3 regions of the Arthrobacter sp. UYEF3 genome follow, and region 2 is predicted to be linked to each of the others. Evidence: predicted binding sites of a transcription regulator. Region 2 holds the regulator's gene; each other region holds the start of a gene.
The links. Region 2 encodes Rex, which represses fermentation and respiration genes when NADH is low (regulators of the CRP and FNR family bind a similar motif). Its sites were predicted from a motif close to CTTGTGAANNNNTTCACAAG; they were not measured.
Positions count from the first base shown of each region.

Region 1: the regulator Rex is predicted to act here: its motif matches at 3,242-3,261, upstream of ABIB14_RS13390 (glyceraldehyde-3-phosphate dehydrogenase).
Region 3: the regulator Rex is predicted to act here: its motif matches at 4,873-4,892, upstream of ABIB14_RS12055 (queuosine precursor transporter).

Region 1 is NZ_JBEPNK010000019.1:9,186-15,651, reverse strand. Features, by position in the region: gene ABIB14_RS13405 (hypothetical protein) at 1-229, opposite strand, end outside; gene ABIB14_RS13400 (HNH endonuclease family protein) at 325-1,122, opposite strand; gene ABIB14_RS13395 (hypothetical protein) at 1,255-1,464, opposite strand; gene ABIB14_RS13390 (glyceraldehyde-3-phosphate dehydrogenase) at 1,532-3,025, opposite strand; gene ABIB14_RS13385 (LPXTG cell wall anchor domain-containing protein) at 3,303-3,455, shown strand; RNA gene rnpB (RNase P RNA component class A) at 3,527-3,920, opposite strand; gene ABIB14_RS13375 (slipin family protein) at 4,033-4,926, shown strand; gene ABIB14_RS13370 (YaaA family protein) at 4,978-5,742, shown strand; gene ABIB14_RS13365 (zinc ribbon domain-containing protein) at 5,802-6,466, opposite strand, start outside.
Region 2 is NZ_JBEPNK010000006.1:80,879-87,344, forward strand. Features, by position in the region: gene ABIB14_RS06215 (histidine phosphatase family protein) at 1-525, opposite strand, end outside; gene ABIB14_RS06220 (YceI family protein) at 740-1,288, shown strand; gene ABIB14_RS06225 (hypothetical protein) at 1,494-2,105, shown strand; gene ABIB14_RS06230 (hypothetical protein) at 2,282-2,965, shown strand; gene ABIB14_RS06235 (redox-sensing transcriptional repressor Rex) at 3,061-3,756, opposite strand; gene ABIB14_RS06240 (glutaredoxin family protein) at 3,858-4,142, opposite strand; gene ABIB14_RS06245 (HAD family hydrolase) at 4,320-5,138, shown strand; gene ABIB14_RS06250 (30S ribosomal protein bS22) at 5,243-5,341, opposite strand; gene ABIB14_RS06255 (helix-turn-helix domain-containing protein) at 5,535-5,747, opposite strand; gene ABIB14_RS06260 (3-deoxy-7-phosphoheptulonate synthase) at 5,940-6,466, opposite strand, start outside.
Region 3 is NZ_JBEPNK010000015.1:73,235-79,700, forward strand. Features, by position in the region: gene tgt (tRNA guanosine(34) transglycosylase Tgt) at 1-651, shown strand, start outside; gene ABIB14_RS12040 (patatin-like phospholipase family protein) at 720-1,712, opposite strand; gene ABIB14_RS12045 (dienelactone hydrolase family protein) at 1,986-2,735, shown strand; gene ABIB14_RS12050 (DUF559 domain-containing protein) at 2,882-3,844, shown strand; gene ABIB14_RS12055 (queuosine precursor transporter) at 3,937-4,632, opposite strand; gene ABIB14_RS12060 (TetR/AcrR family transcriptional regulator) at 4,909-5,565, shown strand; gene ABIB14_RS12065 (TIGR01777 family oxidoreductase) at 5,600-6,466, shown strand, end outside.

The sequences.
Region 1 (6,466 bases), on a different contig from region 2:
CCTCGATGCCCGCCTGCATCTTGGGCATGAGGATGCCGTCCCGGAATTTCTCCCAGCTCTCCTTCGAATCATGGACCGCCATGATGGACCAGCCGCCGGCCGAGGCTCCGCCGGCATGAAAGAGCTGGCCTTCCGGCAAGCGTCCCTCACCGGGATGAACCGCGGCGATTGACGCCTCGTACTGCTCCTTGGTTCCCCCCGGGAAAAAGTGCACAACTCCGTATGCCATCTTGCGCTCCTCGACTGGTTGCCGTGCTGACAGCCCAAGTCCTAGACCCGTCGGGCCGCCATGTCAATGAGCTTGGAATCCGGACCCATCCCGGCTCAGCGCGGCACGACGGTCTGCTGCTCCGGACAGGCAGCCAGGACCCGCTTCATCGCGTCCTTCTCGGCCGGCGTCACCCACAGTCCGTATGCTGCCTTGACCGAGATCTGCCGGGCGACGTAGTGGCAGCGGAACGCCTTGTTCGGGGGCAGCCACGTGGCGGCGTCGGACGCGCTCTTATCCTGGTTGGCCTGCCCGTCCACCGCGACCAGGTTCAGCGGGTCATTGGCCAGGTGCTGGCGCTGCACGGCCGTCAACAGCTGGGCGCCCTTCTGCCACGCGTCCCCCAGGGCCACCACGTGGTCGATCTGCACGGCTTTGCTTGATTCCGCTCCGCGCTGGAACTCGATGGTCCGGCCGGTGTAGGGCTCCTGGAAGGACCCGGCCCCGATCCGGCAGCGGGATCCTTCGGTAAACCGGGCGTCGGCCAGGTCGCGGCGGAGAATGTCGTTGCGTGTGTCGCAGCCGTTGCGGTCGACGTCGAGCCAGGACTGACCGAATGCGCTCCGGTCATAGCCGCTCGCGGCTGCACGGCCTTTGACCGGCAGGGCTTCCAGCGTGTCGAGGGCACGGCCGCCCGGCACAGGCCGCACCGGGGCAACAGCCTTCATCCAGCCCCCAGCGAGCACGGGAGCGTCGCGGGGGCCGGCGGCCTGCGGCTCGGCCACGGCAAACTGTCCCGCAGTAAAAAACCAGACCAGGACGGCAGCCAGCGCCAGCAGCCCGGTAGCCAGGAGGGCCCACGCCTGGCGGTACCGGAGTCGGGCACGCCGGAAGTCGTTCCAGGTGGCGGTCATGGCCGCGCTCGTCCGGAGTGGGTCTGCTGCACCCTCACAGCCTAAGACGAAACACCGTCGCCGGAGCCATTCTCCACAGTGTGCAGGACAGGTGGCACCCCGGGCCCCTGAAGGGCGCTTACGGCCGGGCGGTCACTGTTCCCTGGTGACCCGGCGGAGGTCCTCGTCGGCGAGGGCCAGCAACCCTTCCAATTGACTGACGCGGGCATCGTCAATCTCCCCCACGTCGCGCTTGGCTCGGGCGTCATCGACGAGGCGCTTGGCTTCCTTGGCATTCCGCCGTGCCAGATCAAGGGCGTGTTCCAAGGTGGTTTCGTGTTCCGGAGCCGGGTTCTGTTCCATGGCTCCATTGTGGTTCCCTTTCCCGGCCGATTCCAGAGACACGGCCGGGAAAGTCGCAAGAAGTGGGTTAGCCGACCTCGACCGGCAGGCCAGCCGCCGCCAGGGTGGCTGCCGCGTCCTTGGCCGGGAAGGACGGCGGATTGACGCCGGCCATTTCCTCCATGACCCGGACCACCTGGCAGCTGTAGCCAAACTCGTTGTCGTACCAGACGTAGAGCACCAGGTTCTTGTCGTTGGAGATGGTGGCCAGACCGTCGACGATGCCTGCCCGGCGGGAGCCGACGAAGTCGGTGGAGACAACTTCGGGCGAATCGATGTAGTCGATCTGCTTCCGCAGCGCCGAATGCAGCGACGTTTCCCGCAGGTAGTCGTTGACCTCATCCTTGGAGGTGCCGTTTTCCAGGCTGAGGTTCAGGATGGCCAGCGATACGTCCGGGGTGGGAACGCGGATGGAGCTGCCGGTGAGCTTGCCGAGGAGTTCCGGCAGGGCCTTGGCCACGGCCTTGGCGGCACCGGTCTCGGTGATGACCATGTTCAGCGCGGCGGAGCGTCCGCGGCGGTCGCCCTTGTGGAAGTTATCGATCAGGTTCTGGTCGTTCGTGAACGAGTGGACCGTTTCAACGTGGCCGTGCACCACGCCGTAGCGGTCATTGATCGCCTTCAGCACGGGAGTGATGGCATTGGTGGTGCAGGAGGCCGCGGAAACGATCTTGTCCGAATCGGTGATGGCTGCCTGGTTGATGCCGTGCACGATATTCTTCAGCTCGCCCTTGCCCGGAGCGGTGAGGAGGACCCGGGAGGCGCCCTTGCTCTGCAGGTGCTGGGACAGGCCCTCGGCGTCGCGCCAGCGGCCGGTGTTGTCGACGACCAGCGCGTCGTGGATGCCGTAGGCGGTGTAGTCCACCGTGGCCGGGTTGTCCGAGTAGATGACCTGGATCTGGACACCGTTGGCGGTGATGGTGTCGTTCTCGGGGTCAACCTTGATGGTGCCCTCGAACGAACCGTGAACCGAGTCGCGGCGCAGCAGGCTGGCACGCTTGGCGAGGTCGTTGTCGGAGCCGCGGCGCACCACGATCGCACGCAGGCGCAGGCCGTGGCCACCGCCGGCCTTTTCGATCAGGAGGCGGGCCAGCAGGCGGCCGATGCGGCCAAAGCCGTAGAGGACGACGTCGGTGCTGGTGCGGTCGTCGCCGCCGCGCTTGCCCACTACTTCGGCCAGTTCGGCCCGCAGGAACGCGTCCAGGCTGGCGCCGTCGCCTTCGGCACGGTACTTCTCGGTGAGGCGGGCAATGTCAATGGCCGCGGCGCCGAGGTCCAGTTTGGTGAGGGCATCCAGCAGGGGTGCGGTCTCCTCGAGGCGCAGCTCTTCCTTGCTCATCCGGCGGGCGAAGCGGTGCGCCTTGAGGATGTTCATGGTGGACTTGTTGATCAGGCTGCGGCCGTGGATGGACGTAACCACGTTGTTTTCGCGGTACAGCCGGCCGATCACCGGAATCATGGCCTCGGCGAGCGCCTCCCGGCCCATCCACGTATCAAGACAAGAATCTGACGTCTGGCTCACAGAACTACCTTCCTAAAATCCACCGCATACGTCCTCGTATGCGGAAGTCGGCCGCCGGCGGATGTCCGGAACCCTGGGGCCGCGGGGATTCGGTCCACCCCGCCCGCCTGCGTGGAGCGCAAAGAAAAACCACCGGCTGCGAACGCAGACCGGCGGCCGAACCTCTACGTTCGTTCTCCATTCTAGGGCGGCCCGGCCGCTCTGCAGCGCCCGGGCGGCGTGAAATCACTCACACGCAATCCCGGCCGGCGGACTCCCCTCAACCTAGGATGACCAAATGGGACTCATAATTGCACTACTAGTCGTTTGGCTTATTCTTTCGATCCTGGGCTTCGTCGTGAAGGGCCTGGTCTGGCTGGCCATCATCGGCCTGATCTTGTTTGTTGCAACCGCGGTCTGGGGCTGGGTGAAGCGGAAGGCCAACACCTGATCCGACACCGATTTTTTCACTGAAGGGGCTGGTACCACACGGTGCCGGCCCCTTCCGTTTTGTCGTTGGGGTGGATGGGTTGACCGATACGCCGGGTTCTGTGCTCCCGCGCTGTTACCGGCGCGGGAGTAGCGGCCATCCATCTACGGACGCCGTTGCCGACGCCCTCCAGCAGCCTACCCGGACACTCGGGCGGGCAGCCCTCAAACGTGTCCTGTCTGGCCTTGCTCCGGGTGGGGTTTACCTAGCCTTCCCGGTCACCCGGGAAGCTGGTGGTCTCTTACACCACCGTTTCACCCTTACCTGATCCCCGAACCGTGCGGACACGACGCCGGGGCAGGCGGTCTATTCTCTGTGGCACTGGCCTGCGGGTTACCCCGAGTGGGCGTTACCCACCACCCTGCCCTGCGGAGCCCGGACGTTCCTCGAGCCACTTGCGTGACGCGCGGCCGCCTGGTCAACCCATCCGTCGATCATTCTACGGTCTCCCCCGGCCGCGTGCCCGCAGCGGAGCCTTTTGGTCCCGCCGGTGGGAGAATGGAAGCAGGTGTTCCCGCTAGGGAAGGACGCGATTCGGATGGACTTCACCGCCATCATCATCTGGCTGATCATTCTGGTCCTGCTGCTCATCGCGGCCCGGATGTCGATCCGGATTGTCCGCCAGTACGAGCAGGGCGTGCTGTTCCGGTTGGGCCGGGTCGCCGGCGTCCGGCTGCCGGGGCTGCGCTTCATTATTCCGGTGATCGACAAGCTCCCGCTGGTCAGCCTTCGGATCGTCACCATGCCGATCCAGTCGCAGGGCATCATCACCCAGGACAACGTCAGTTTGGACATCTCCGCAGTGGCGTACTACCGCGTGATCGACGCCGTGAAGTCCGTCGTGGCGATCGAAAATGTGGCCGCCGCGATCAATCAAATCGCACAAACCACGCTCCGGAAAGTGGTGGGCCGGCACAGCCTGGACCAGACCCTGTCCGAGACGGAGCACATCAACACAGACATCCGCGAAATCCTCGACGCCCTCACGCTGGAGTGGGGCGTCGAGGTGACCCTGGTGGAGCTCAAGGACATTCAGCTGCCGGAGAGCATGAAGCGTGCCATGGCCCGGCAGGCTGAGGCCGAGCGGGAGAAGCGGGCGAAGATCATCGCCGCGGAAGGCGAATCCATCGCGGCTGCGGCGCTGGGCGAAGCCTCTGACACGATGATGGCGCACCCGTTGGCCCTCCAGTTGCGCAATCTGCAGTCGCTCGTCGAAATCGGTGTGGACAAGAACACCACAGTGGTCTTCCCCGCCCCGCTGATGAGCACCATCGGCGAGTTGTCCGCGTTCCTGGCCCGGGAAACCCAGGCGGCGAAGGCAGTGGCGACGGCGGCCGTCCCTCTCGGGGGCCTCGCCCCGGTCCCCCTTCCGGTCCCGGTAGCGGCCTCGGCACCGGATCCTGTACCGGCGGCACCAGCCAAGGTGGCCTGACACCGGCCACCGGCGCCGGGCCGCCGCCGCCGCCGCCGGTAGGATCGTACGGTGCTGATTCTGCTACTCCCCTCCGAAGGCAAGACCCCCGCCACCGGCGGCGACGCCGTCGACCCGGCGTCCCTCAGTTTCCCCGGCCTCAACAGCCACCGCGCGAAGGTTCTTGAGGCGCTCGGCACCGTAAGCGCCCATGAGGATGCGCTGGCCCTGCTCGGCGTCGGCGCCTCGCTGAAGGCCGACGTCGAACGCAACACCCGGCTGCACGCCGAGCCTGCCGCCCCCGCCCACCAGGTGTACTCGGGGGTCCTGTACGACGCCCTGGGTTACCGTTCGCTGACCCCGGCGCAACGGAAAAAGGCGGACCGGTCAGTGCTGGTGATCTCCGCCCTCTGGGGGGCGATCCGCTTCGCGGACCGGGTGCCGGCGTACCGGCTGTCGATGGGAACGGCGCTGCCCGACGTGGGACGGCTGGCTTCTTTCTGGAAACCGCAACTGACCGAGGCCCTCGCCGCAGAAACCGCCGGCGAACTGCTGGTCGATTGCCGCTCCAGCACCTACGCCGCGGCGTGGGCTCCCCCGCCGGAACAGACGGTGGCCGTGAACGTCTTCACCGAGGTCAACGGGGTCCGCAAGGTGGTGAGCCACTTCGCCAAGCACACCCGCGGGGAGCTGGCCCGGCATCTGCTGACCCGCCGCGGCAAGACCCTGCGGTCCCCCGCGCAGCTACAGAAGGCCGCGGCGGAGAAGTGGTCCGCGGAGCTGGTCGAAGGCACGGCCCGGAAGCCGTACACGCTCAACCTCATCCTGCCCAACTGACCGGAAATAGTGGCCGTTGCCAGGGCTGAACTGACAACAACTGCGAGTCGGTCGGGTGGTTAGCCCCACTCTGCGGAACGAATCAGGATGCAGCCGGAGTCGGGGCAAAAGACGATGTCGTCCCCGGCGGCGGCCTTGATCTCGGCGAGGTCGCCCGGGCTGAGCTGCATGCCGGAACCCTCGGAGGTGCCGTGGAAGAGCCGGGCCGCGCCAACTCCCCGCTTGGCGAGCGTTTTCTCGTAGACGGCAAGCATTCCGGCATCCAGTCCGGCGGCAAATTCGGCGCGCCGGCCGCGCACCACTGTCGATTCCGCGGCCACCTCCGCCAGTTGCTCATCGAGTTCGGCGCGGATGCTGCCGAAGGAGCCCTGGATGTCGTCGACGATCTGCTGCTGAGTGGCCTGGCGCAGGCGCAGCGAATCCAGCCGCTCGAGGACCTCGAGTTCGACGTCCTCCAGATCCGAGCGGCGCTTGTTCAGGGACGCGATATCACGCTGCAGGGCCACGAGGTCTTTGGAGAGCCCGGTGCCGCTGTTGAGCCTGGCCTCGTCGCGTTCGATCCGGGAGGCGACCTGTTCGACGTCAGCCTCGGCACGTTTGAGTTCGAGTTCGGCGTCATGTACCGCCACCTTCGCGGCCCCGAGTTCGCCGTTGGCGACGCCGAGGGCGGCCTCCAGATCGGTGATCCGTGAGTCGCTTTCAAGGCTGCGGCGGCGGTTGGACA
Region 2 (6,466 bases):
CCATAACGGCCGGCCCTCGGCGCTGAGACGGGCGGCCCAGATAGGCAACTGGTGGCTGACCAGGATGGCCTCCGCGCCGGCGCCGCCGAGTTCAATGGCCCGCAGCCGCGCGTCCTGCACTGCGGCGGTCACCCGCGCCGCTTGCTCGCGGTACGGCTCGCCCCAGGACGGACGCAGCGGGTTGCGCAGCATCCGCCAGTGCTTGGGCTTAAAGAGTTCGCCCTTGGAAACCTGGAGCCCCTCGAAGTAGTTGGCGGCCTCGATGATCCGTTCCTCGGTCACGATGTCAAGGTTGAGCGCCCGCGAGATCGGCTCGGCGGTTTCCTGGGCGCGGGTCAGCGGGGAGGCTACAAGATGCACGATCCTGGCCCCCTGTGCGGCGCGGTCACTGAAGTGTTCCGCTAACGTTCGGGCCATCTCCTGGCCCAGCTCGGAGAGGTGGAACTCCGGCAGCCTGCCATACAGGACACCTTCGGGGTTGTGGACCTCGCCGTGGCGGAGCAAATGAACAGTGGCTTGGGGCATGTCTACCAGTTTCTCAAAGGGCAGGGGCAATGGCGAAATCTTCTACGAAAGGTAGAACTCAAACTTTTTGAGAAATGTTCCCCGGCGACGGAATAAAAGATGCAAATGCATGTTTATACTGGGTGGAGCAGTTAGTTGAGACTTCAACAAATGGAGCTTCGGCCTGGGCTCAGTCGAACCTGAGCACCACCCACCCGACCCAAGGAGAACCCCCATGGCACTTCCTACCAACCTCACCACCGGCACCTGGACCCTCGACCCTTCGCACAGCGAAATCGGCTTCAGCGTCCGCCACGCAGGCATCAGCAAGGTCCGCGGCCAGTTCAAGGAAGCCGACGCGACCCTGGACCTCGCCAACTACGTCATCGATTCCAAGGTGAACGCCACCATCAAGACCGCGAGCTTCGACTCAGGCGACGCCAACCGCGACGGCCACGTCCGCGGCGAGGACTTCTTCGACGTCGAGAAGTTCCCGGAGATCTCCTTTGTCTCCACCGCCATCGTCGCCAAGGGCGACGCCTACGAGCTGCTGGGCGACCTGACCATTAAGGGTGTCACCCACCCGGTGGCGCTGGACACCGAACTCAACGGCGTGGCCGTTGACCCGTTCGGCAACACCCGCGCCGGCCTGACCGCCGAAACCACCATCAGCCGCAAGGACTTCGGCCTGACCTGGAACGCAGTCCTCGACGCCGGTGGCGTGCTGGTCAGCGACAAGGTTGCCATCAACCTCGAACTGGCCTTCATCGCCCCCGCAGCGTAGTCCGCGCCGCCCCCTGAGGGCGGACAGGCTCCTCCGGCGCTCGCCGGAGACGCTTCCAAACGCCCCGCCCCATCCCCGGATGGAGCGGGGTGTTTGGCTTAAGCGGGCCGACCCCCGCGGTGTTCCGTCTTTCTCCTTGCGACGACATGGCACCGCCGAAGGAGTCCGCTAGGAAGCACTGGTCCCGGAGTCTAAAGTGAAAATCATGAGCAATCCCGGCGACGCCTCCGAACCCGAGCAGCCACGGGGCACTCCCCCGCAACCGGGTGGCTTACCGCCGGGCGGGGAACGGCTAGGCGGGGCGTCCGGCCAGCCGGTCGGGCCGGGCTGGCCGGGCGGGTTCCGCTTTGAGTGGCCCGCCCACCGACCGCGGACCTTCCATGACGTCCTGCCTGCGGGCGGCTATTCCGGGATGTTCACCGTCCCGGCGATGCCCCCTGAACTGAAGATCTCCTACTGGGTGTGGGTGGTCGGAGGCCTGCTGGGACTGCTCGCGGGAGTGATCGGGCTTTTCGGCGCGGTGGTTCTGTTTGTGGTGTCGCCGCCGGCGGGCATCCTGCTGCTGCTGCTGGTGCTGGTTGCCCTCGCCTTGGCGGGTGCGCAGGTCACGCTCGCGATGAAGATGAAGGAGGGCTGGGCGTGGGCCCGCTTTGCGCTGACCATCGCCGCCAGCGTCAGCCTTGTCCTCGCAGCCTTCAGTACGGGTATCGCCGGAGGCGGCAGCTGGCCCGGCTTTGTCATTAGCCTGGCCGCGACCGTGCTGATGTGGCTGCCCAACTCGCAGTCGTGGTTCAACTCCTTCACTGGCCGGCTCTAGTCCCGACTGAGCCGGAGAATACCCCGCACGGCGACGGCGGATGCAGTGGGCGAGAATACCGCTGAGGAATGACCCAAACCTCGGCAGGGCCGGGGTACCGTGGAGTTAGACCACGCTGGGCAGGGTGCGACACCGGTCCGGTAGCCCATTCCGCCACAGAAACGCAAAGGACCGCCATGAGTATCCCGCCAGTCGAGCCTTCCAGCCCGGACGGGTCCGAGTCGGGCAAGCCGGCTCCGCAGTACGGCCAGCAGGCCCCGGCCCCGCAGTACGGCCAGAACGCACCGCAGTACGGCCAGCAGGCGCCGGGCTACGGCCAGAACGCACCGCAGTACGGCCAGCAGGCGCCGGGCTACGGCCAGTCCCCCTATGCTCAATCACCCTACGGTCAGCAGCAGACCCCCGGTGCTGTGCCCAGGCTCGTCAATATCGCTTTCTGGCTGATTGTCGCCTCCGGCGCAATCTGGGTCCTCTCCCTCCTGCTGTCCATTGGTGCCCTGGACACCCCGGCCTTGCGGGACATGTTCCAGCAGCAGATGGCGGCAAGCGGCGCGGCCGTCAATTTCAATGACGTCAAGCCCTTCCTGACCGGGACAATCGTGGTGTTCGCCGTGATCAGCGTGGCCCTCTACGCGCTTGTGGCGCTCAACGTCCGCAAGGGCAGGAACTGGGCACGGATTCTCGGCACGGTCTTCGCCGTACTGTCGATCTTCAGCCTGCTCCCGCTGAGCATCGGCACCCTCGCGGTGCTGGCAGGCATTGCGGGCATCGTGATGCTGTACCTGCCGGCGACCTCCCCCTACTTCCGGAAGCAGCAGCCTTTCGCCAACCCGTCCGCCCAGTACCCGTACGGGCGCTAAACCGGGGCACCCCCGCCGCAGGCGGGATATCGGGCGGGATAACAGTGCGGGTTCAGGGGGGTTAAGGGCGCAGGATCCGGAACAGCCGACTGAAGCTAGTCGGCGTCCTCCGGATCCTGCGCCCTTTGCGCGTGATAAGCGAGGATCTGCAGCTCGGTGGCCATGTCCACCTTGCGGAGATTGACTCCGGGGGGCACCTGGAGCATGACCGGGGCAAAGCTGAGAATGCTGCGCACGCCCGCGGCCACCACGCGGTCGCACACGCCCTGCGCCACTGCGGCGGGGAGCGCCAGAACCACCATGTTGGTACCCGTGCGGTGCAGCACGGATTCGAGGTCCGCGGCGTCGCTCACCCGCAGCCAGCCGACCTCGCTGCCCACCACCATCTGGTCGGCGTCGAAGATCGCCACGATGTCAAAGCCGCGCGATTCGAATCCGCCGTAACGGGCGAGCGCCTTGCCGAGGTTGCCCGCGCCGACAATCGCGACCTTCCAGTCGTGGGTCAGGCCCAGCGCCGCGGCGATGTGCCGGTTCAGGTACTGCACTTCATAGCCCACGCCGCGGGTCCCATAGGAGCCCACGTAGGAGAGGTCCTTGCGGAGCGTGGAGGAACTGACACCGCAGGCCTCGGCAAGCGACTCGGAGGAAACGCGGTCCACTCCTTCGGCCAGCATTGCCGTCATGGCGCGCAAATACAGCGTCAGCCGTGCCACGGCCGCCGGCGGGATCTGCTTGGCCGCAGTACCGGCTCCCCCGGGCAGGGCATCGGGTGATGAATCCAGCGAAGTCACTATCTGCTCCATTGCGTCGCGTTGTTTCTCCACTTTAGAGCCACGGTGGTAAGTGTCACAAAGCAGACCGCGGCCGCACCGGCCCCAAGGTCAGGGAGTATTCAGGCCGTCTGGCCCAGGGCACGGCGCAGTGTACGGGCCAGCCGCGCCTCGTCGATGCGCCAGAAATCCCGCTGGACACCATCCACCAGCAGCACTGGGATTTCCTCGGCATAGCGCTCGCGCAGGCCGGCGTCGTCGTCGATGGACCGCTCGGACCACCCGAGTCCCAGCGCTGCGGTGACGCGCCCGACGGCGTCGCGCGCGTCAGCGCACAGGTGGCAATTGGCTTTGGTGATCAAAACTACACAAGGATGGGGCGCGGGCTGGGGTGCGGGTTTGGCCATGGTCCCACGGTAGCCCTGCCCTCGTCCTGGCGTCGACGCGGTCCGCGCTCCCGCCGGCGTCCCCTCCGCGGCCCCGACGGATTCGAACGGTATACCAACGCTATTTCGACGCGGTAAGGGGGCATGGCGGCGGGTCAACTGCGCGTACGGGCCGCCGGTATTGACTAGACTCGAGGCATGCCCGAGGAGAAGATCGTCGCTGTGGCCACGCGGCCGGCTGTGACACCGCAGCACAGCGAGGCGGCCTTCTTCGACGTCGACAACACCCTCATGCGGGGTGCCAGTCTCTTCCACGTCGCCCGCAAAATGCACCAGCGCGGAGCCTTCACAATCCCGCAGGCTGCCGGCTTCGCCTGGAAGCAGTTGATGTTCGTGCTCCGTGGCGAAAACATCGACGACGTCCACGCCGTCCGCGACAGCGCCCTGAGCCTGGGCTCAGGTCTCACAGTGAAGGACATCGAAGCCCTCGGCGAGGAGGTCTACGACGAGATGATCGAGTCGCGGATCTGGCCGGGCACCAAGGCGCTGGCCGAACAGCACCTGCGCATGGGCCGCCGGGTCTGGCTCGTCACGGCGACCCCGATCGAGGTGGCAACCGTCATTTCCAGCCGGCTGGGCCTCACCGGCGCCCTCGGCACGGTGGGTGAGATCCGCGACGGGTCCTACACCGGACGGCTCGTGGGCGAGATCCTGCACGGTCCGGCGAAGGCCGTGGCGGTCCGCGGCGTAGCCGAGGCGGAGGGCCTGGATCTGGACCGTTGCTGGGCTTACAGCGACTCGCACAACGACATCCCCCTGCTCAGCATGGTCGGGCACCCGGTGGCCATCAATCCCGACGGCCGGCTGCGCCGCCACGCACGCGAACACAATTGGCCGGTCTACGACTTCCGTTCCGGACGCCGGGCGGCGACCCTGGGCCTCAAGTTCGCGACCGTGGGCGGGGCGGTCTACGGCCTCTGGCGGGGCTTCTCCCGCTTCCGCGGCCCCTCCGCGTAGAGCCGCCCGGAGCGGGAGTCGCGCTACCGAGACGCGGGCCCGGAAGCAAAAGAAAATGCCCGCCGCCGGGAGGGCAACGGGCACTTCGTTTGTGTGAAGTATCTCTACTTCTTATTGCGACGCTGGTGGCGCGTCTTGCGAAGCAGCTTGCGGTGCTTCTTCTTGGCCATACGCTTGCGACGCTTCTTAATAACTGAACCCACGAAAGTTCCTTACCGGCTAGATGCATTACCTGCCCGTTGGATAGGGTCCGCGGGCTAAGCAGCAGACTGCACAACTGACAGGTTCTTACAATGACGTAAAACGTTCCTTAACAGAGTACCGCTTGTCGGGGGCACACCACGACCTCAGGCCTCGCGAGGAGGTCTGCTTTGGCCGCGTGCGACGGCAGAAGTCTCAGCCCGTCTCGGTTCGTCCGTCGACAACGGCACCCTTAAGGTACTGTTCGACGGCGGTTTCCGGAACCCGATACGAGCGGCCGAAGCGCACTGCCGGCATCTCGCCGGAGTGCACCAAGCGATACACGGTCATCTTTGACACCCGCATGACGTCCGCGACCTCGGCCACGGTGAGAAAGCGCGCGTTGGAGAAGTTTGCCTCCGAAGACATTTCCCTTATTCCTTTTGCTCAAGCGAACGGCTGCCCCGTCTGAACGACATGGCGGTGTGCCGATGCTGAGCCATCAAACAACCATGTGCTAGATACTCTAGAGGTTCGTGGTGCCAATGGGAAAGCCTTGCGCAGGAATCAAGGAGGATTTCCGCAGGAATCCCGCACCGGCCGGCTTCCTTACGCCCGGTTTCAGCCCCGGGTGCGCCTGGTGCGCGCCGACGCGGCCAGCTGGCCAAGCACGGAGGCGGTGACTTCCCAATCCATGCAGGCATCCGTGACGCTCTGGCCGTACAGCAGCTGGTCGGTTCCCGCCGCGTGTTGGGCGACATCCAGGGCCTGCGCACCGCCCACCAGGAAGCTCTCCAGCATGATTCCGGCAATGGCACCTGCCGAGGTTCCGCCGTTCTCGAGCTGGGCGCCGACCTCCAAGGCGACTTCGGCCTGCCGGTGATGGTTCTTGCCGCTGTTGGCATGGCTCGCGTCCACGATCAGCCGCGGGTTCAGCTGCTGCCCGGCGAGCCGGGCGGAGGCTGCCTCGACGTCGGCGGCGGAGAAATTGGGCCCCTGGCTGCCGCCGCGCAGGATGATATGTGTGTCCGGATTGCCGGCGGTGCTGACCAGTGCGGCCCGTCCGTCGCCGTCGATCCCCAGGAACGCCTGGGCGGCGGCCGCGGCGCTGCACGAGTCGAGCGCCACCTGCAGGCCGCCGTCGGTCC
Region 3 (6,466 bases), on a different contig from region 2:
CAGGAGGAGTCCCTGGAACGCACCCGGCGCTGGGCTGAGCGTTGCATCACCGAGCATTCCCGGCTCACGTCCGTGCGGGCGGGCAAACCGTATCAGGCGCTCTTCGGCGTGATCCAGGGCGCCCAGTACGAGGACCTGCGCCGCAAAGCCTGCCGGGATCTCGGCGCCATGAACTTCGACGGCTTCGGGATCGGCGGCGCGCTGGAAAAGGAAAACCTCGGCACGATCGTGCGCTGGTGCAACGAAGAACTGCCGGAGAACAAGCCGCGGCACCTGCTCGGCATCTCCGAACCGGACGACATTTTCACTGCAATCGAGAACGGCGCGGACACGTTCGACTGCGTCTCGCCCACCAGGGTGGCCCGCAACTCGGCGTTCTACCACCCCACCGGCCGGTACAACCTGTCCGGCGCCAAGTACAAGCGCGACTTCGGCCAGCTGCAGGAAGGCTGCGACTGCTACGCGTGCGTGAACTACTCACGGGCCTACATCCATCACCTGTTCAAGGCCAAGGAGATGCTCTCCGCCACCCTGATCTCGATCCACAACGAGCGCTTCGTGGTGAAGATGGTGGACGACGCCCGCCTCGCCATCGAGGCCGGCACCTTTTTCGAGTTCAAGGCCGAGACGCTGGGGCGCTACTACTCCTAGGTGCGGTTGGGTCCTTGGTCAAACCGGCCTTTCATGATCGAGGGGTCGTCGGGGCCAGAAACCCGGCGTCAGCGCCGGAATTCGGTGAGCTGTCCGGCGAGGGCTCTGCCCTGGTCGTAGCCGGCCCGCGCGGCGGGGGGACGCATCGACGGGTCCATCGCATTGGCGCCGAACATGTGCTCGGAGTTGCTGTCCGGGGAGATCGTTTCTACTTTGCTGCCGCGTGCCCGTAGTTCGCCGACCTGTGCCGCGAGCTGCATGCCCCAGTCCAGCGGATGCAATGTCCTGCCGCCGAATGGTGACAGCACCAGCACCCGCCCACATCCGGCCGCCAGATCAGCATTCTCGTTGCGTCGGTAACCGCCATCGATATACAGGTTGCCGCCGATCCTGTAGGGAAGGCCACTGGCACAACTGGCGGCCACGGCGTCGGCCAGGTCGACGCCGCAGTCACGGTCGAACACGACCGGTTCACCGGTGCGGGCATCGACCGCCGTGATGAGCAGCGTTCGTTGCGGCCAGCGCTGGCTAGGCAGCCGCGAGGCGACGGTGTCGCGCCACCGGGTTTGCCAGGAGCCGTCCGACGCCGCATCCAGGTCGAGTGCCGCCGCGCCCATTGCGCGGCGCATGCCAGCCGCATCCTGGGCGGAGGCGATAATTTTGCGTGTCCTCACCAGCTGGTCCGCAACGGGCCTGATCGGAACACGTCCTCGGTCGGTTCCGACCGGACGGGGCCGTCGCTGCGGCGCAGCGGCAAGGATGGCGGCAAGCAGCTCGGTCGGAGTCGCGCCACCTATCTGGGCCGCAGCCGTCGAGCCGGCCGACGTCCCGATGGTCAGGTCGGCTGTGGTCATGTCCAGCCCGGCATCGAACAGGCCGGCGATGACGCCGATCAGCCACGCGTTGCCTGTCGATCCTCCGCCACCGAGGACCAACGCTCGCTCTCCGCCGGCCCGGACCGGTTTTGCGGCGTCGAACTGCGGCTGATGCTGTGCGGACGTCAGCCCGGCGGAGGCCGACCTCGAGGTGGGGTGCGGACCTGAAGTATGTGTTGGGTTCATGGGAGTCGCCTTTCGGGAATTGCCGGTTAGGGCGCTCCAGGTGGCGACTAGCTCAGCCGCGCGATCGTAGGCTGCAGGGGAGCACCCGATGGGATACTGCGTTCACGGGTCTCACCTCCTGCCGACGGGTCACGATCGCCAAGACGGTAGCACGCTGGCGCCCGGGTTCGCAATGGGCATCGGGCCGGTTGCCGGGCCGCTGTTGAACCCGGCGCCAACCACCGCCCCTCATCTGTCCTGGGCCCTCACAACCGCCTGCTGTAGTCTGGCCGGATGCTCATCGAAATCCCTGCCGCAGACGGCACCGCCGAGGCCCTGGTGGCCCGCCCCTCCGCCGGTGCGGGCCCGTACCCGGGCGTCATCCTCTACATGGACGCCTTCGGCCTGCGCCCCCGCATCCAGGACATGGCGCAGCGCATCGCCGACTGGGGCTACGTCGTACTGGCCCCGAACGTCTTCTACCGCGAGGGAACGGCGGCAGAGCTTGCGCCGGCAACGGACATGGGCACCCCTGAGGGCCGCGAGGCCGCCGGCGCGGCCGCCTTTCCGCGGGTGGGACGCCTCAGCACGGACAAAGCTGCTCAGGACATCGACGCGTGGCTGGAGGCCCTCGGCCAGCTCGACTGCGTAACGCCCGGCCCCATCGGCGTCGCCGGCTACTGCATGGGCGCACGGCTGGCTGTCCGCACGGCGACCGCCCACCCACACGCGGTTGCGGCCTGCGGCGGCTTCCACGGCGGCGGGCTCGCGACCGACGCCCCCGACAGCCCTCACCTGGGGCTCGGCACCGCCCGGGCCCGGTTCGTGTTTGGCCACGCCGACCATGACCGGAGCATGGATCACGACGCCGTGGCGCGGCTGGGCAAGGCCCTGGACGCGGCCGGTCTCGAAGCCGCCAATGAAATCTACGCCGGCGCATCGCACGGCTACTCGATGGCGGACACCTCGGCCTTCGACGCGGAGGCCACGGAACGGCACTTCCGCGAACTCCGGGAGCTTCTCGACGGGGCCCTCAAGGGCTAGATCTTCCGCCACCCGCCGTTTCGACGGTTCCCCGCCGGCTCGACGACGGGCAACGCCGACGAGGCGGGGAACCGTCGAAACGGGGGTTGTCCACATATCCGCAAGGTTGTCTGGCCAGCGTCTGGTCCGCGGTTAAAGCTGGTCCCATGCCTCCCGAACTCCCGGCCGCCGGTGACCTCTGGCGAACAGACCAGCTCCTGGCGTCCGGGCTAAACTCCCGGGCCATCGCGCGGCTGGTGCAGGGGGCCGCGCTCGTCCGGCTGCGCCGCGGCTGCTACGCCCGCGGGCATTGGTGGCGCGGTTTGAACGCCACAGCCCGACGTCGGCAGCTAATTTCTGCACATGCCCTCGGAACGCTCACGACGTCGACGGGAGGGTTCGCCTACAGCCACGTCTCGGGTGCCAGCCTCCGTGGCCTCCAGCTGTGGAACGCCGATAACCGAGTGCATTTCACCCAACAGGGCCGCCCCTCCGGCATCTCCCACGGGCGCGAGGTCGTGGCCCACACCCGTCTCCTGAGTAGCCGCGAGATCTGCTATATCGACGGGCTCCCCTGCACGTCGCTGGAACGCACGGTCATCGATTGTTGCCTGATGTTCACTGTTCCCCAGGCCGTGATCCTGGTGGATCACGCCGCTCGCATTGGTGCGGACCTCGGCCTCCTGCGCACACAGTGTTCAGTGCTCGTCGGCCGCAACGGAGTGGTCACGCTGCGCCGGGCCCTCGAACTGGCCGATCCTCGCTCCGAGTCGGCCGGAGAGAGCCGCACCAGGGAGCTGCTGCACCGGCTCGGAATAGCGCCGCCGGAGCTGCAGTTCCGCGTCCCTACTCCGTTCGGGGAATACCGGCTGGATTTTGCGTGGCCCGAACGCAAGGTTGCCCTCGAGTTCGACGGCAAGAGCAAGTACTTCGACTACCAGCCCACGGGGGACGTCCTGTTCGCGGAGCGGCGGCGCGAGAAGGCACTTATGGAGCAGGGTTGGACATTCCTCCGAATCGAGTGGAAGGACCTGTTCAACGAGGTGGAGTTCAAGTACCGGGTCCTGCGGGCATTTCGCAACGGCGCGGCGGCCGATGCCTCCCCGATTCGACGGTTCCGTGTCGGATAGACGATTCCAAACGTCGAGCTGGCACGGAACCGTCGAAACGGCAGTGGCGCCAGAGGGCAGCGGCGGCGCCAAGGTGCGGGGACGGGCTGCCCCTAAGCCCCGTAGCTCGGTTCGCGCTTCTTGATCCAGCGGATCGCGAGTGAGGTCAGCGGCACGAACAAATACTCGACGAGTGTCTTGTAGACAAAGCCCACCACCACGTAGTTCACAAACATGCCGAAGTTCGTGATGCCTATAACGGATGCGGCGATGCTGCAGAAGATCAGCGTGTCTACGAATTCGCCGACGCCGGAGGACCCCATCAGCCGCGCCCACAGGGATTTCTCTCCGGACCGGGCCTTCATCTTCACCAGGATCCAGGAGTTGATCGTCTGGCCGGCGAGGAAGGCCAGCATGGAGGCGAGCACGATCTGCGGCACCGGGCCGAGGGCCAACTCGAGTGCCGACTGTTTGGCAACGCCGTAGTCGTCGGTGAAGCCGGGCAGCGCGATGATGATCCAGTAGCAAAGCGAGGCGAAGACGGACAGCGCGAAGGAGGTCAGGATGGCTTTGCGGGCCACTTTGAAGCCGTAGACCTCGCTGATCACGTCGCCCAGAATGTAGGCCAGCGGGAACAGGAAGAAGCCGCCGTCGGTAATGATCGGCCCGATCGCGACGCCCTTCGAGGCCCCGATGTTGGACAGGATCAGCACCACGGCCATGACGGCCAGCATGATACCGAAGTACGGGGAGCCGATCGAGGCAAATTTTGGCGGGGCGGGTGCCGGCAGGGTCTTGGCGGAAGTCATGGGTGTTCCTGTCGTAGTGGTTCGCTCGGCGGCCCGGAACAAGAGATGAAACCCGGACGGCCGGCTGTATTAGCACTGGGAAGCTCCGGCGGCGCGCACCTGGAACCGTCTCCATTCTCGCACCCGCGCGGCGGGTCCTGCGCGCCGACCTCCCGGTCATTGCCCTGCCGCCCCTCCCGGGTCTGTCCCGGGGGACAGTCCGAAACAATTAATTGAACGTGTTCAAAAGCTGTGCCATCCTATTTGAACACGTTCAGAAACTGGCGACGGGATACCATGACAGGCAAAAGCGAACAAACCCGGCAACTGGTGGCCGACGTCGCGCTGCGCATGTTCCGCGACCTCGGCTTCGAAAAAACCACCATGCGCGCCGTCGCCGCCGAAGCCGGCGTCTCCGTCGGCAACGCCTACTACTACTTCGCCTCGAAGGATGACCTGGTCCACGAGCTCTACCTGCAGGTACAGTCCGAGCATGCCCGCAAGGCCGCGGAGACAGTCGTCGGCGTCAAGGACCTCAGCGGCAGGCTAAAGGCCACGATGCATGCCGGACTGGACGTCATGGCCCCGTACCACCGCTTCGGTGCCGAGTTCATCACCACCGCCATCCGTCCGGCGTCGCCCGTCAATCCGTTCAACGCCGCCTCGGCGGCCGCGAGGGAGGTTGCGCTGGCGACCTACCGCACCGCCGTCGACGGGGCCAGCCCCGCCGCTCCCCGGAAGCTCCGCACGGAACTTCCGGAGCTTCTGTGGCTCGCCTACATGGGCGTGACCCTTTTCTGGGTGTACGACACCTCGCAGGGACAGCGCCGCACTCGGCAGCTCGTGGACGGCCTCGCCCCCTTGATTGCCCGCGGGCTGTCGCTAGCCAGGATTCCCGGTGTCAGCAGGATCCTCGACGACGCCCTGGACTTGAGCCGAACCGTCCGGGGCTAAAGCCGGACAACAGCACACAACCATCGGGGGAATCATGGGAAAGAACATTGTGGTCCTGGCCGGCGCCTCGGGCTTTATCGGGAGCTACTTCCGGCGCCGCTTCGGGGACGATGGCTGGGAGGTGCGGACCATCGGCCGCTCGCCCGCTGACACCGTCCACTGGGGAGACGATGGCGGCCTTGCCCGCACCCTCAATGGCGCCGACCTCCTCGTGAACCTGGCCGGGCGTTCAGTGAGCTGCCGCTACAACGCGCGGAACCGAGCCGAGATCCTTGACTCCCGGACAACCACGACGGCGGTGCTTGGCCGTGCCATCTCGCGCTGCAGCAGTCCCCCGGCCACCTGGCTGAACGCCGGCACGGCAACCATCTACCGGCACGCCGAGGACCGGCCCCAAACGGAGGACGACGGCGAGCCGGGCACCGGGTTCTCCGTCGACGTCGCCCGCGCCTGGGAAGAGGCGCTGGACCTGGCACCGACTCCGCATACCCGGAAGATTCCGCTGCGCATCGCGATCGTGCTGGGACCGGGAGGCGGAGTGATGCGTCCCTTCGCGAACCTGGCGCGGCTCGGCCTGGGCGGCCGGATGGGCAACGGGGCGCAGAAATTCAGCTGGATCCATATTGAAGACCTTTACCGCGCAGTGGGCTTCCTGCACCGGCGCCCTGACCTGACCGGTCCGGTCAATGTCGCGGCGCCGGAGGTCGTGCAGAACCGGGAGCTGATGCGGCTGGTCCGCTGCGCCCACGGGGTGCCGTGGGGCATGCCCATGCCCGGGTGGCTGCTGAAGCTCGGAGCCGTGCTGATCCGCACGGAAGCCGAGCTGGTGCTTAAGAGTCGCTGGGTGGAGCCACGCAGGCTGCTCGATGCCGGGTTCGCCTTTCAGGAGCCCGGGCTGGAG